2 regions of the Nocardioides secundeburneus genome follow, and region 2 is predicted to be linked to the other one. Evidence: predicted binding sites of a transcription regulator. Region 2 holds the regulator's gene; the other holds the start of a gene.
The links. Region 2 encodes LexA, which represses DNA repair genes until DNA is damaged. Its sites were predicted from a motif close to TCGAACANNTGTTCGA; they were not measured.

Region 1: a site for LexA is predicted at 5,027-5,042, ahead of ABFT23_RS06955 (LysM peptidoglycan-binding domain-containing protein). Genes of this name have one in related genera too.

The regions. Positions count from the first base shown of each region.
Region 1 is NZ_JBDUUE010000002.1:393,947-401,939, reverse strand. Features, by position in the region: gene ABFT23_RS06985 (vitamin B12-dependent ribonucleotide reductase) at 1-638, opposite strand, end outside; gene nrdR (transcriptional regulator NrdR) at 833-1,324, opposite strand; gene ABFT23_RS06975 (mismatch-specific DNA-glycosylase) at 1,590-2,108, opposite strand; gene ABFT23_RS06970 (NupC/NupG family nucleoside CNT transporter) at 2,195-3,454, shown strand; gene ABFT23_RS06965 (hypothetical protein) at 3,489-3,836, shown strand; gene ABFT23_RS06960 (hypothetical protein) at 3,923-4,453, shown strand; gene ABFT23_RS06955 (LysM peptidoglycan-binding domain-containing protein) at 4,586-4,897, opposite strand; gene ABFT23_RS06950 (GroES family chaperonin) at 5,093-5,416, opposite strand; gene ABFT23_RS06945 (DUF3618 domain-containing protein) at 5,432-5,686, opposite strand; gene ABFT23_RS06940 (energy-coupling factor ABC transporter ATP-binding protein) at 5,683-6,471, opposite strand; gene cbiQ (cobalt ECF transporter T component CbiQ) at 6,468-7,130, opposite strand; gene ABFT23_RS06930 (PDGLE domain-containing protein) at 7,135-7,470, opposite strand; gene ABFT23_RS06925 (energy-coupling factor ABC transporter permease) at 7,467-7,993, opposite strand, start outside.
Region 2 is NZ_JBDUUE010000009.1:31,985-39,977, reverse strand. Features, by position in the region: gene ABFT23_RS21695 (penicillin acylase family protein) at 1-1,970, opposite strand, end outside; gene ABFT23_RS21690 (SDR family oxidoreductase) at 2,039-2,860, shown strand; gene lexA (transcriptional repressor LexA) at 2,868-3,617, opposite strand; gene ABFT23_RS21680 (alkaline phosphatase D family protein) at 3,761-5,533, shown strand; gene ABFT23_RS21675 (alkaline phosphatase family protein) at 5,533-6,852, shown strand; gene ABFT23_RS21670 (MXAN_6640 family putative metalloprotease) at 6,935-7,993, shown strand, end outside.

The sequences.
Region 1 (7,993 bases), on a different contig from region 2:
CGCATGAACGAGACCGGGCCGGAGGCCGTGCCGCCCGAGGAGAGGAGCTCCTTCGAGGAGCGGATGCGCGACAGGTTGAGACCCGCGCCCGAGCCGCCCTTGAAGATGAAGCCCTCCTCCTTGTACCAGTTGAGGATCGAGTCCATCGAGTCGTCGACCGAGAGGATGAAGCAGGCCGAGACCTGCTGCGGCGACTGGGTGCCCACGTTGAACCAGACGGGGCTGTTGAACGAGAAGTACTGGTGGAGCAGGAGCCAGGTGAGCTCGTGCTCGAAGACCTCGGAGTCGGCGACCGTGGCGAAGTAGCCGTGCTCGAGGCCGGCCTTGGTGTAGGTCACCACGATGCGGTCGATGAGCTGGCGCAGGCTCCACTCGCGGGCGTCGGTGCCGACGGCGCCGCGGAAGTACTTCGTCGTCACGATGGTGGAGGCGTTGAGCGACCAGAAGTCGGGGTACTCGACGCCGCGCTGCTCGAAGACCGACGCGCCGGTCTTCCAGTTCGTCTGGACGACGTCGCGACGCTCCCACGTGACCTCGTCGTAGGGGTGCACGCCGGGAGTGCTGAAGACCCGGGAGATGGTGAGTCCCTTGCCGGTACCGCCCTCGGTCTGGCTGGCGGAGCTGGCGGTCTCGGTCATGGTCTTCTCCTCTGGGTCCGCGGGCGCGGTGGTGGGTGCTGGGTCTATGCAAGCGGTCGCCACCGACACAACGTCGCGGGGACGACGGGCGCCGGCACGGTGGGTCGCGCAGCATGGTGGGGGTGCGGGGGGTGGTGGAACGAGGTGGTGCGCCCGGCAGGCAGCTTCCCCACTACCTGCCGGGCGGTCTGGGGTCAGCCGGTGGGCTGAGGGAGACGCGGCTCGGCAGGCTCGACCAGCGCGTGGTCGGCGTGCATCGAGGCGATCTCCTTGATGAAGTCGTCGGCCGACTCGAACGCGCGGTAGACGCTGGCGAAGCGGAGGTAGGCGACCTCGTCGAGGGCCCGGAGCGGGCCGAGGATGGCCAGGCCGACCTCGTGGGCCTCGATCTCGGCGGCGCCGGTGAGGCGCAGCGCGTCCTCGACCTCCTGGCCGAGGCAGGCCAGCTGCGCGTCGGTGACCGGGCGGCCCTTGCAGGCCTTGCGGACGCCGGCCACGGCCTTGTCGCGCGTGAACGGCTCGCTGGCGCCCGAGCGCTTGAGCACCGTGAGCTGCATGAGCTCGACCGTGGTGAAGCGGCGCTCGCAGGCGGCGCAGGTGCGCCGTCGTCGGATGGAGCCGCCGTCGTCGGCGACGCGGGAGTCGATCACCTTCGTGTCGGTGCCACGGCAGTAGGGACAGTGCACGAAGATGCTCCTCTCGGTCGTCGTCGGGGCGCGGCTCGCAGACCCGGAGGGGCCTGTGGATATCTGGCGATGTCCTGGGGAGAACACCGGACGAGGTGTGGGTCTTCCGCGATCTGGTGTGAACTAGATGTGGATAACTACACCGTTGTAAGTACTAGATGTTGTGGTGACAGTACGCCGTCGGCACAACGGTGCGCAAGCCGAACCGGCGATTGCGTGCGGTCACTTCTGACGGGGCGGCAAACCCGCAGGTCAGGGGCCCGGGTCAGGTCGCGGAACGGCGTGTCGGACCGGCGATCTCGGCCAGGTCGCGCCACCACGAGAGCCGGTTCGGGCGGCCGTCGTAGTCGTGTCGGCGGTTCGCGCCGCTCACCCCCGGCAGCACGAAGACCTGCGCCTCGGCGACGTAGAGATCGGCCGGTCCGAGCGACCCCGGACGACGCGCGCCGAGCGCCCGCGCCGCCTCCTGGGCGACCGTCTTCGACGTGAACGCCAGCCAGTCCGGCTGCCACACCGCTACCTTCTGGGCGAGCGCGTCGATCTCGACCCACCGCGGGTCCCGGTGGCCCACGAGGTCGGTGAGGCCCAGACCGAGCCCGGCCACGAGGTGGTCCTCGTCGGGACGCAGCAGCCGGGGCGACAGCCCGCTCAGGTGCAGCGACTCCCAGAAGCTGTTGCCGGGTGTCTCGTAGTAGTGGTCGCGCTCGCGCGTGCTGTCGGCGCCCGCGAGCCCGCAGAACACGACGCGGGGCTCGGGGCCGACGATGTCGGGCAGCACCTGCACGGCGTCCAGCCTCGCGCGCCGGAGCCGGACGACGCCCACCCCCTCAGGTGGGGCCGGGCCGCGGTGCGCGCACCAGACTCACCTGCGTGGGTGAGCTGACCGACCTCCGCGGCGCGCTCGGGCTGGCCGTCATCGTCGGCCTCGCGTGGGCCCCGTCGAAGGACCGCCGCGGCGTCGCCTGGCGCACCGTCTCGGTGGCCCTGCTGCTCCAGGTCGGGTTCGCGGTGCTGGTGCTGCGATGGGGGCCGGGCGAGCGCGCGCTCGGCTGGGTCTCCGACCGCGTCGAGTCGCTGATCGGCTACGCCAACGAGGGCACCGCCTTCGTCTTCGGCCCGCTGCTCGACGTCGGCGGCGAGAACCAGACGATCTTCGCGCTGCAGGTGCTGCCGGTGATCATCTTCCTCGGCGCGCTCATCGGCCTGCTGTACTACCTGCGCGTCGTCCAGTGGACGACGTACCTGGTCGGCGGGGCGCTCTCGCGGGTGCTCGGCGTCGGCAAGGTCGAGTCGCTCTATGCCGGGACCGTCGTCTTCCTGGGGATGAGCGAGGCCCCGCTGATGGTGCAGGGCTACCTCGTCCGGCTGCGGCGGGGCCAGCTGTTCACCGTGATGACCGCGGGCTTCGCGGCCGCGGCGGGCTCGACCCTGGTCGGCTACTCGTTGCTCGGCGCGCCGCTGGAGTACCTGCTGGCGGCCACGGTGATGAACGCGCCGGCCTCCCTGCTGGTGGCCAAGCTGATGTGGCCCGACGGCGTCGTCGAGGACGACGAACCCGAGATCGATCAGGACGCCGACGCCCTCGACGTGCGCGAGGTGCGCGACGAGGAGTCCGCGAACGTGATCGACGCCCTTGGCCGTGGCGCGATGGCCGGCGGCCGGATCGCCATCACGGTGGGCGCGCTGCTCATCGCCTTCGCGGCCGTGATCGCTCTCGCCAACGGCATCCTCGGCGGGGTCGGCGGCTGGTGGGGCGACGACGACCTCACCTTCGAGCAGCTGCTCGGCTGGGCGCTCGCGCCGGTGGCCTGGTTGCTCGGCGTGCCGTGGTCGGAGGCGGTCGACGCCGGGTCGTGGATCGGGCAGAAGACCGTGCTCAACGAGTTCGTCGCCTACGCCGACTTCGGGCCGCAGGTCGGCGACGTCTCGCCGGTCACGGTGGCCGTGGTGACCTTCGCGCTGGCCGGCTTCGCGAACTTCTCCTCGATCGCGATCCAGATCGGGGCGCTCGGCAGCCTGGTGCCGCAGCGTCGTGCCGAGATCGCGCGGCTCGGGCTGCGCGCCCTGCTGGCCGGCAGCCTGGCCAACCTGGCCAACGCCGCGGTGGCGGGCGTGGTCGTCGGGTTCTGATCCGGCCCAGACCGCCATCAGGAACAATGAGGTGGTGGCCCAGGGAAAGCGCGCCGGTGCGCGGCAGAAGCGACGGTTCCGACCGGTGCTCCTGGCGCTCGCCCTCGGCGTCACCGGCTCGCTGGTCGCGTGGGGCTACCTGGTCTGGGCCGCGATCGACTTCGGCAGCGACGCCCGGTCCGGCGACGACCGCGCCTGGGGCTTCCTGGGCCTGGCCGGGGCCGGCGCCGTCGCCTGCCTGTTCCTCGCCCTCGTCCTCGTCGCCCGGATCACCCGGGCGCTCGGCATCACCCAGGCACCACCGTCGCGGCAGCCCTCGTCGTCGGCCTCGTCGTCGACGTCGCCCCCGTCGACGCCCGGCGGACGACGCGCGTCGCGCTGAGCCCGCGGCGCCGGGAGTTTCACCGAAACGCGTGACCTCGCGGCCACCCCGTTCTAGGGTCGGCCCAACCACGGCGAGGTGAGCGCATGAGCACGAAGTACGACGTCCGCGTGACCGAGGCGACCGCCTCCGCCACGACGTTCACGACGATCTGCTCGTGCTCGTGCGGCTGGCAGGGCCGGGCCGAGGCCGACCGCGAGCCGGTCGCGCTCGCCGAGGCCGCTCGCGAGCGGGTCGATCACCTGCTCGAGGCCCACCCGAAGCAGGCTCCGTCGGCGTTCTTCCGCCCCCGGGCGGCGGCCCGCTACCGCCACCCGCGCTCGGTGAGCGTCGCCACCCAGCACGGCCGGCGCTGGTCGCGCTACGCCGCCTGCGCGTGCGGCTGGACGGCGACCGTGCGGGCCGGCTCACCGGCGGGCGCCGCGCGGGTCGCTCGGGCCCGTCACGGCGAGCACGTGCAGCTGCAGACCGGCCGGACGCCGTGGCGTGACTACCTCGTGATGGTGTTCGTCGTGCTGGTCGTCGCGGGCGTGCTGGCCGGGCTCGCCATCGTGGCCGTCTCGGCCGCCGGGGGTGACCCGACCGACGTCGGGAATCTCCAGGACCTGCTGGGCTGACGCGCGCCTCGCGCGGCCCGACAACACCGGAAGGGCTACCGGGCGCGCGAGCTGTCTTCCCTCAGCTCTGCGCCCGGTAGCCCTCGGTGGGGTTCGCCCGTCGGGGTCGAGGCGACGGGCGAAGTCTGCGGTTCAGCTGGCCGGGACCTCGAGCTCCTGGCCGGCCTGGAGCACCTTGGTGTCGAGACCGTTGAGGTCGACGAGGTGCTCGAGGGTGTCGCGGACGTCGTCGCCGTCGGAGACGCTGGAGGCGATGCTCCACAGCGTCTGGCCCGGCTCGACGACGATCGTGGTGGTCTGCTCGGCCTCGCTGGTGGCCATCGAGCCGCTCGCGAGGGCGACACCGACGGCGATGACGGCGAGGAAGGCGAGCACGAAGACCACCAGGCGGCCGCGTCGGGTCAGACGGTAGACCGGGACGTGGGTGGGGTGGACGGTGCTCATGGTGATGCCTCCTGGGGAAGTGGTGCGTTCTTCGCTGGACCAGGTCTAGGGGCTACCCCCGACACAATCAGCGGAGTTCGAACACATGAGCGAGACTAGATCAGGTGTTCGAACGGACGCAACCCTCAGGCGAACATTTGTTCTAACGGGACGCCGACGGCCCGACCGGACGGTCGGGTGAGCGCGCGAGGCGACCTACAGGTAGAGCCCGGCGGCCTCGTCGCCGAGACGGTCGGCGGCCACGGCGTGCACGTCGCGCTCGCGCATGACGACGTAGGTCTCGCCGTTGACCTCGACCTCGGCCTTGTCGTCGGGGTCGAACAGCACGCGGTCGCCCACCTCGACGGCGCGCGCGTGCGGCCCGACGGCGGCGACGCGGGCCCAGGCGAGGCGACGGGCGCCCATGGCCGCGGTGGCCGGGATGACGATGCCGCCGCTGGAGCGGCGCTCGCCGGCGTCGGCGTCGACCTCGCACAGGACGCGGTCGTGCAGCATCTTGATCGGCTGCTTGTCAGCCATGCGACGTCCTGCCGCTCAGTCGGTGCGGGTCAGGCGGCGCAGCACGAGGATCACCACGACGGTGCCGACGACGCCACCCACGGTCTTGAGGATGTTGTCGGTGCGCGGCTCGCCGGTCTCGGCGTCGACGTAGTGGCCCTTGATGGCGGCCACCTCGCGCCCGACGATCGTCTTGGGGTTCGACCGGTGGAGCAGCTGGTCGATCGTGGCCGCCAGTCGCTCGCGGGTCTCCTCGATCTCGCGCTCGAGGTCGGACAGCTCGTTGGTCACCGGGGCAGGGTATCGGACCGGATGGAGGTCGGGTCGAAGCCCCAGGGCAGCTCGAGCCGGTGGGCCCGCATCAGGGCGTCGTCGGTGAGCACGTCGTAGGTGCGTCCGTCAGCCACCACGTGCCCGTCGCCGAGCACGACCGAGCGCGGGCACAGCTCGAGCGCGAACGGCAGGTCGTGGGTGACCATGAGCACCGTGACGTCGAGCGAGCGCAGGATGTCGGCGAGCTCGCGCCGCGAGGCGGGGTCGAGGTTGGAGGTCGGCTCGTCGAGCACCAGCACCTCCGGCTCCATCGCCAGCACGGTGGCCACGGCGACCCGGCGTCGCTGACCGAACGAGAGGTGGTGCGGCGGCCGGTCGGCGAGCTCGGCCATGCCGACCTGCTCGAGCGCCGCCATGACCCGGGCCTCGAGCGCCGGCCCGCGCAGGCCGAGATTGGCCGGGCCGAACCCGACGTCGGCGCGCACGGAGCCCATGAAGAGCTGGTCGTCGGGGTCCTGGAAGACGATGCCGACCCGGCGGCGCACCTCGGCGAGGTGCTGCTTGCCGACCGGCAGCCCGCTCACCGACACGGTGCCGCGCCCGGCGGTGAGGATGCCGTTGAGGTGCAGCACGAGGGTCGTCTTGCCGGCACCGTTGGGCCCGAGCAGCGCGACCCGCTCGCCGGCGTGCACCTGCAGGTCGACGCCGAACAGCGCCTGGTGCCCGTCGGGGTAGGCGTAGGCGAGGCCCCGGACGTCGAGCACGGGCGCCCCGGGCGGCACGGGCCGGTCCGGCGTGGTCACTCGGGCAGCCGCCCGGTGTAGCCGCGCGACAGCATCGCGAGGTGCACGCGCTCGCCCCGCTCGAACGAGCGGATGAACAGGGCACCGAACGAGCGCGCCAGCACCGGCCAGTGCGTGGGGTTGCGGGCCGAGAACCCCCGCGACTCACGGGCGATCCGCATGCGTCGCAGCTCGTCGGTGACCACCTCGAGGTAGCGGATCATGAAGCCCATGATCTGCACGAGCAGGTCGGGCACGCGCAGCCGCGTGAGACCGCGCAGCAGCTCCTGCGCCGTGGTGGTGGCGGCGAGGGTCAGGCCGGCGACGACGCCGAGGGTCACGGTGACCAGCAGCTTGGCGCCGGCGTGCAGTCCGGACTCGCTGACCGTGAGGCCGAGGAACGTGGTGTCGGGGCCGTGGGCGATGAACGGCAGCAGCAGCGCGAAGACGACGAACGGCGTCTCGACGACCATCCGGCGCGCGAGGTAGCCGAGCGGCACCCGGCTCACCAGCACGACCCCGAGCAGGGCCACGGCGTAGCCGCTCAGCCACCAGCCGAGCGGGGTGGCGACCACGGCCAGCATGAACAGCACCAGCGCGACCACCTTGAGGTGCGCGGGCGCGCGGTGCACCGGCGAGTGACCGTGCCAGTGCAGCTGGTGGCCGTGGGCGGCACCCACGACGTCAGGCGTCCTGGGTCTCGCGGGCGTCGTCCGGCGTCGGACGGCGGCGCAGGGCCAGGGTCAGCCCGGTGCCGGCAGCCAGGACGACGAGTACCCCGACCACGCCGGCGAACCCGCCGCTGAGCCGGTCGTCGTCGTCGACGAAGCTCGCGCCGTAGCCGGCGAAGGGGCTGTCGGCCGCGCCGTGGTCGGTCTCGGTGTCGGCGAAGCCGTGGTCCTCGGAGACCTTCGTGAGGCCGTCGGGGGTGCTGGCGGCGTAGAAGCTCACGACGCCGGCGAGCACGAGCGAGACGAGCAGGATGCCGACGGCGACGGCGCGGGTGGAGACGTTCTTCATGCGCCCGCCCCCGCCGTGCGGACCTCGAGCTCGCGTGCGGCGAGCACCGGCCGCGCACCGTGCACCAGGTCGGGCCGGACGGCGATCACGCTGCCGACCGCGAGGAAGGTGATGACGCCCTCGCCGATGCCGATGAGCACGTGGACGCCGACCATCGCGCCGGTGAGCGTGCCGAGCGGGACGTCGGCCGTGCCGCCGACGGCGTACAGGCTAACGAAGACGAGCGAGGCGACCGGCACGCTGACGAACGCGCCGAGTCCGGCCGCGACGGGCACCATCGCCGTCGTCTTCGGCAGCACCGCCTGCAGGGCCCGGAAGACGCCCCAGCCGACGGCGACGGTGGTGACGCCCATGAGCACGATGTTGGTGCCGAGCGCGGTGATGCCGCCGTCGGCGAACAGCAGCGCCTGCACGATGAACACGACGCTGGTGGCGAGCACCCCGGTCCAGGGACCGACGAGCACCGCGGCGATCGCGCCGCCCATGAGGTGGCCGCTGGTGCCCCCGGCGACGGGGAAGTTCA
Region 2 (7,993 bases):
GCGGCGTCGAACGGCACCCGCCAGAGTGCGTCCTCGGGGGCGCGGCTCACGAACTCCTCGAAGATGTGGGTTCCAACGGACGTGGTGTCCGATCGACCGTCCCACCGCCTCAGCACGGCACAGGCCTCGGTCTCCCCCGTGGCGGCGCAGAGCCGGTCGAGGTCGCCACCGACGCGCATCACCTCGGCCGCGCGGACCCGGTTGGCGTACTGGTGCGAGGCGAGGGACGCCGGCGTCTCCCGGCGAGCACCCCTCAGCTGGTCGACGACGTACTGGCTGACCATGCGCGTGCGCATCGTGCGCTGGCACCGCTCGCAGCCGAGGATCGTCGAGAAACCCTCGAGCCTCTGGGCCGGGTTGGGCAGCCAGTACGAGTCGTTGGCGTTCATCACCCAGTCGCGGCGCACGGTCGAGGGCAGGTTGCGGGGCCCGAGGATGCCGGGACGCTGCGCGTCGGCGTCGCGGCCCCAGGCGCAGCTCGTGGACGCGGTGGTGCCGTCGAGACCGGGCAGTCCGGCGACCTGGTCGAGCACGAGCCCGACCGGCGTCAGGCACCGCCGCTTCATCGCGTTGGTCACGTGCGGGACGACGGAGTGGTCGGCGTAGAGGACGTCGCCCGCCCGGTCGGCGGCGGTGGTGTTGACCCAGGGCATGCCGCCGCCCCGGTCCTGACGGCGCAGGAGGTCACGGACGCTCAAGGCCTTGCCCATCTCCCAGAAAGTGTCGATGGTGCGCAGGTGCTCGGCGTTGGCGTCGCGGATGGCCCAGACGCTCAGCACGCCCCACGGCATCAGCGTGGCCGGGGAGTCGACGACGTAGCCCTGGTCGGTGCGCCAGAGGTCCTCCCGCACGGTGCCGACGGAGCCGTCGGGCCGCTTCACCTTGATCGTCACGAACCGGTGCTCGAGCTGCCGCGGGCCGCCGTCGGTGAGGTAGGTGGTCGGGCTGCCGAGCAGCCGGTACTCGTAGGGCGTGAAGCGGTAGGCCGTCGAGACCGTGTGGCTCCAGGCGACCGAGGAGTTCCAGCCGATGTTGACGGCGGGCGAGCCGATGAGCGAGGCGCCGGCGACGTCGTAGCGGCCCGGGATGGTCAGGTGCTGCTGGGTGAAGCGGTAGCGGCCCTGCCACGGGAAGTGCGGGTTGCCGAGCAGCATGCCGCGCCGGGTCGAGGTCTCGGCTCCGCCGACGGCCGTGGCGTTGGAGCCGAACGGGCTGGCGGGGTCCTTGCCGAGCGCCGTCAGCAGCGCGTCGCGGTCGACCTGCGAGGCCCGCAGCGGCAGCTCGGGCAGGCCGGGCTCGGTGAGCGACGGCGGGTCGGCGTCGGCGATCTCCTTGACGAACACGCCGGTCGAGGCGAGCAGGTTCGCGAGGTAGACGCCGTACCAGAGGTCGAGGGTGGTGACGTCGGGCCGCAGGTAGCCCGCCCCTCGGCACGCCGGGTCGGTGATCCTGCGGGTGCGCAGCCACCGGTTGATGCCGGCGACGTAGCCGCGCACCAGCGCACGCGGCTCACGACCGGGGCCGGCCCCGCTCGCCAGCAGCCGCTCGACGACGCGCCGGTTGCGCAGGTCGGTGACGAGCGTGTCGACCTGCAGGTTGGTGCCGTTCATCGACACGTGGTCGTCGTAGCGGCCACCCGGGCCGAACCACCGCGATCGGAGCCCGCGACCGGTGACGATCGTGTCGAACAACGTGCAGGCCGAGGCCTCGGTCGCGGCGTAGCCGCTGCCGAAGCCGAGTGAGGCGACGTTCGTCGCGGTGATGTGCGGGATGCCGTGCTTCGTCCACCGGATGCGGGCCTCGTAGCGCGGCCGGCGTGGCTTCGGCTTCGCGGCGGTGCCCGGCTCGGCCCGGTCGGCGGCGGGGGTGCCGGAGATGGCGGCGGGGGCCGCCGGTGCGGGCGAGGTGGGCACGGCGACCAGCAGCGGCAGCAGGAGGCTGGTCGCGATCGCGGCAACGGGACGGCGCATGCCTGGCTAACGCCGCACTGTGACGACGGTTACGCCCGCGGCCGGGCCCGGTGCGGCAGCATGCCCGCATGGGGTCCCGCAGCGCCACCGTGTCCGTGCCCACCAGCGCCGTCGTCACCGGCGCCGCGCGCGGCATCGGACGTGCCGTCGCCGAGCGCCTCGTGGCCACCGGACACCGGGTGGTGGTCACCGACGTCGACGCGGCCGCGGTGGCGGCCACGGCCTCGGAGATCGGCGCGACCGGCGTCGTCCAGGACGTGCGCGACCCGGCGGCGCACCGCGAGGTCGCCGCGGCGGCGTCCGGTCTCGCGCCGCTGGGCGTGTGGGTGAACAACGCCGGCGTCGGCTTCGACGGCGACCTGGTCGACCTCTCCGACGACCAGGTGCGCGGGCTGGTGGAGATCAACGTGCTCGGCGTGCTGTGGGGCATGCGGACCGCGCTCGATGCGTTCGAGGCGACCGGGCGCGGCGGCCAGGTGGTCAACGTGGCGTCGCTGTCGGGCCTCGGCCCGGTGCCCGGGCTGTCAGTCTACGCCGCGACCAAGGCCGCGGTCGTCTCGATCACCTCGTCGACGGCGCTGGAGGCGCCGTCGGGGGTGGGCGTGCACGCGGTGCTGCCCGACGGCGTCGCGACCGCGATGGTCGAGGCGATGGCCGACGGCCGCGGACGGCACCTCGTGCAGTCGGGCGGACGCCTGCTGGGCACCGAGGACATCGCGGACGCCGTCGTCGGCCTGCTCGGCTCGCGTCGCGTGCTGCGCACCGTGCCGGCCTGGCGGGGCGGGTTGATGCGTGGCTCGAGCCTGGCGCCCTCGCTCGCCGCACCGGCGATGGCCCTGTTCGAGAAGCAGGGTCGCCGCCGGACCGCGCCGGGCTCGACGCCGCGCTGATCGAGCCCTAGAGCTTGCGCAGCACCGCCGTGACGACGCCGACGATGGTGGCGTGGGTGCCGTCGATGGGCTCGAAGGCCGGGTTGTGCGGCAGGAGCCAGACCTTGCCGTCCTTGCGCTGCAGGGTCTTGACCGTGGCCTCGCCGTCGATCATCGCGGCCACGATGGTGCCATTGTCGGCCGTCTGCTCCTGCCGGACGACGACGTAGTCGCCGTCGCAGATGGCGGCATCGATCATCGACTCGCCGGAGACCTCGAGGAGGAACAGGGCGCCGTCGCCGACCAGCTGCTGCGGCAGCGGGAACACCGACTCGAGGTTCTCCTCGGCCAGGATGGGTCCGCCGGCGGCGATCCGGCCCAGGAGCGGGACGTTGACCGGGGGGACGGCGACGTCGCCGATGCCGGTCTCGTCGTAGCTGGTCTCGTCGGCCGAGCCGATCGAGCGCCGGGCGGCCATGACCTCGGGCAGGAAGACCTCGAGCGCCCGCGGCCGGTTGGGGTCGCGCTTGAGGAAGCCCTTCTGCTCGAGCACCCGCAGCTGGTGGGCGACGCTCGAGGTGCTGGTGAGGCCGACGGCCTCGCCGATCTCGCGCATGCTCGGCGGGTAGCCGCGCTGCTCGATGCTGTCCTTGATGGTGGACAGCACGCGCTGCTGGCGCGGGGTGAGCCCGGTGGCGTCGGCGGGAGCGTCGGGAAGCTCGTGCACCTTGGTCGCCGAGCGGTTCGCGGAGTCGTCGGACGTGCGGCTGCGAGGCATGACCGCACTGTCCCACCAAAGAGGGCCGAGATCAAACATGTGTTCGAACGGCGTGTCGGCGCCGTCCGCGACGAGGAGGTGAACGTCCGGCGACCAGAGCGTCGGGGCCGTACCCCCGGCCGGGGATCGTCGTTGGACCCGGCGTGACCTCCGAGCTCCCGGTGCGCCGTCGCACCGTGATCGCGACCGGCTCCGCCGGCGCCGCCCTGACCACTTTCGCCGGCGGGGCCGGCACGCTCGGCGCCGCCGCCGACGACTCCGAGTCCCCGCGCCGACGGGCCGGACGCCGCTACTTCGCGCACGGCGTCGCCTCGGGCGACCCGATGCCGCGCCAGGTGGTGATCTGGACGCGCGTGACCCCGACCGCGGCGGCCCGGCCGGGGTCGGGCCGGGGCCCGCAGGTGACGGTGACCTGGGAGGTCTCGACGCGCCGGGACTTCCGCCGCATCCAGCGCCGCGGCGCCGTCGTCACCAGCGCCGCCCGCGACCACACGGTGAAGGTCGACGTCGCCGGCCTGAAGCCGGCCCGGTGGTACTACTACCGCTTCGGCTTCCGGGGCACCCACAGCCGGACGGGCCGGTTCCGCACCGCACCGGCCGCCGGCGCCCGCCCGCGCAACCTGCGGTTCGGGGTGGTCTCGTGCACCAACTGGCAGGCCGGCTGGTTCGCCGCCTACCGCGGGCTCGCCCGGCGCGACGACCTGCACGCCGTCCTGCACCTCGGCGACTACCTCTACGAGTACGGCCCCGGCGAGTACGGCTACGGCAGCACCGACCGCGACATCCGCACGCACGACCCGCGGCACGAGATGGTCTCCCTCTCCGACTACCGGCGACGGCACGCGCAGTACAAGACCGACCCCGACCTGCAGGCCCTGCACGCCAAGTACCCGTGGATCGTCACGTGGGACGACCACGAGGTCACCAACGACCAGTGGCAGGGCGGAGCTGAGAACCACCAGGCCGACGAGGGCGACTACCACCGCCGTCGCGCCCGCGCCCACCGCGCCTACGACGAGTGGATGCCGGTGCGCATGAGCGGCAGCGCCCGTCTCGGAGACGGCACGCGCCTCTACCGGCGCCTGACCTTCGGACGGCTGGCCGAGATCAGCATGCTCGACCTGCGCAGCTACCGCTCGGCACCGGTCGAGACCGCGCTCCCCTCCCCCGTCCCGTCCGCCGACGCCGGGGTCAGCGACCCCCGCCGCACCATCACCAGTGCGGCCCAGCTGCGCTGGCTGAAGGAGTCGTTGACCCGCCCGCAGGCGTTCTGGAAGGTGATCGGCAACCCGGTGATGATCTCGCCGGTCACGTTCGCGCAGCTGCCCGCCGACCTGATCGGCCCGATCAACGACGTCACCGGCCTGCTGCCCGACGACGGCCTGCCCTACAACGTCGACCAGTGGGACGGCTACACCGCCGACCGGCAGCGGATCCTCGCTCACATCAGGGACCACCACGTGCAGAACGCTTTGTTCGTCACCGGCGACATCCACTCCGGCTGGGCGGCCGAGGTGCCCTACGACGTCGGCACCTACCCGCTCAGCGGCGCGGGCGCCGTCGAGTTCGTGTGCACGTCGGTGACCTCGAACAACCTCAAGGACATCACCGGCACGCCCGCCCACACGACCAGCACCGCCGTCGAGGCGACGATCCTGGCCAACAACCGCCACATCAAGTACCTCAACTTCGACGACCACGGCTTCTCGGTGCTCGACCTCGACGCCAAGCGCGCCCAGATGGACTGGTTCGTCATCGGCGACCGGGCCGACCGGCAGACCTCCATCACCTACAGCCGCTCGTTCCTGACGGTCGCGGCGTCGAACCGGGTCGAGGAGACCTTCGTGCCCCTGCACCGGCACAGGCCCGGCCGGAGCTCGGGCGACGCCCGTCCGGTCGACGGCGGTGCGTCCTGATGTGCGGGTGCGGACAGCGGCACGCCGCCGGCGAGCGTACGCCGTTCGACGTCGGACGGGCCGAGCTGACCACTGGGCGCCGCACGCTGCTCAAGGCCGGTGGCGGCGTCGCGATCTCGACGGCGGCACTCGCCGCGGCCGCCGGTCCGGCCGCGGCCGCCCGCGAGCGCCGGCGCGTCTACGTGCTCGTCGTCGACGGCTGCCTGCCGGAGGAGATCAGCGAGGCGCAGACACCGCACCTGTTCGACCTCATGGTCACGGGCAAGCGCTTCGCCAAGGCGCAGTCGATGCCGATCATGGAGACGATCCCCAACCACGTGATGATGATGACCGGCGTGCGCCCCGACCGTTCGGGCGTGCCGGCCAACGCGATCTACGACCGCAGGACCCGGCAGGTCCGCGACCTCGACCGGCCCGCCGACCTCAGGGCCGACACGATCATCCAGCGGCTCAACCGTCGCGGGCTGCGCACCGGCACGGTGCTCAGCAAGGAGTACCTCTACGGCATCTTCGGTGCGCGGGCGACCGCGCGCTGGGAGCCGGCGCCGATCATCCCGGTCTCGGGCCACGCCCCCGACGAGTTCACCATCAGCGCCGCGATGGCGATGGTCGAGGACGTCGACCCGCACCTGATGTTCGTCAACCTCGGCGACATCGACCGCTACGGGCACACCGACCTCACCGGGCCGAGCGGCGTCAAGCTGCTGCGCCGGCTGGCCCTGGCCAAGACCGACGCCTACGTCGGCCGGTTCGTCGAGCTGCTCAAGGCGCGCGGCACCTGGCAGCACTCGATGCTGATCGTGCTCGCCGACCACTCGATGGACTGGTCGCGACCCGAACGGGTCGTGAGCCTCGCCGGGCCGATCGACGACGACCCGTTCCTGCGCGGTCGCGTGCAGATCGCCGACAACGGCGGCGCCGACCTCCTCTACTGGACCGGGCCGACCTCACGCCGTCCGGAGGCCGTGCGGCGGATGGTGCGCATCGCCCAGGGCCAGCCGGGCGTGCTGTCGGCCCACGACCGGCGGGCCAGGTGGCTGCGACTCGGTCCCGAGGCCGGCGACGTCGTCGCGTTCTGCCGGGCCGGATGGCGCTTCAGCGACCCGGACCCGTTGACGAGCAACCCCCTCCCGGGCAACCACGGGCACCCGGCCACCCGGCCCATCCCGTTCTTCGTCTCCGGCGGCCACCCCCGTCTGCAGCGGCGTGCGGCCTCGCCCCTCGTCGCCCAGACCGTCGACGTCGCGCCCACCGTCGCGCGGTTCTTCGACGTCACCGGCCGCCCGCGCGGCGGGTGGGACGGCAGAGCGCGGATCTAGGGGCCTCGACCAGCGCGGGGGATGTCGGCGCCGCGGGTTACGGTGAGGCCCGTTCCCCACACCCCATCACTCCGGAGCAACGATGTCCCTCCGCCCCGTCCGGGCCCTCGTCGCCGCCGCGGCCGTCGCCGCGCTGGTCACGACGCCGCTGACGTCCCCGACAGCGACCGCGGCGACCGCAGCGACGCCCGTGGCTCCCGCCACCGACGGCGGCAAGGCGGACCGCGCGGCGTCACCTGCGGCGCGGCGGGCCGCCGACGCGGTCGCCACCGCGCGGGCCGTCGGCGCCGGGCGCAAGGCCGGCGACCTCACGATGGCGCTGCGCGACGTCGCCAACACCCGCGACGCCCTCACCGGCGCCGACCGCGCGGCCGCCGACCGGCTCCTCATGCGGCCCACCGCCCCGAACGGCGACGGCAACCTCGACTACGACGGCGCCCCGGTCACCCGTACCTGCTCGGCCGTCGCCTGCGTGCACTACGTGACCGGCGCCGGCGACGCCGACGCAGCCAGCCCGGCCTACGCCCAGAACGTGCTCGCCCTGGTCACCCAGACCAGCAACACCTACGTCACCGCCGGCTACCGCCGTCCCAAGGCCGACGGCAATCGCGGCGGCGACGCCCGCATCGACGTCTACCTCGGCGACATCGGCGGGATGGGCCTCTACGGCTACTGCGCCTCCGACGACCCCAGCCGCAGCACCGCCGACTACTCGCGCTGGGCCTACTGCGCGCTCGACAACGACTACAGCCGCGCCGAGTTCCCGACCAACACCCCTCTCGAGAACCTCCAGGTCACCGTCGCGCACGAGTACTTCCACGCCGTGCAGTTCGCCTACGACCGGTTCGAGGACAGCTGGCTCCTCGAGGCCACCGCCACCTGGGTCGAGGACGAGATGTACGACAGCGTCGACGACAACCGGCAGTACCTCCGCTCCAGCCAGCTCCGCCGGCCCGGCACGCCCCTCGACACCTTCGACGCCACCACCGGCTTCCACTACGGCACCTGGTCGTTCTTCCGGTTCCTGAGCGAGAGGTACCCGGCCAGGCGCGGAGTGCTGCCGGCGATCGTGCTGGAGGTCTGGCAGCGTGCCGACGGCAGCCGGGGCGGCCAGCGGGACCTCTACTCCTGGCAGGCCGTC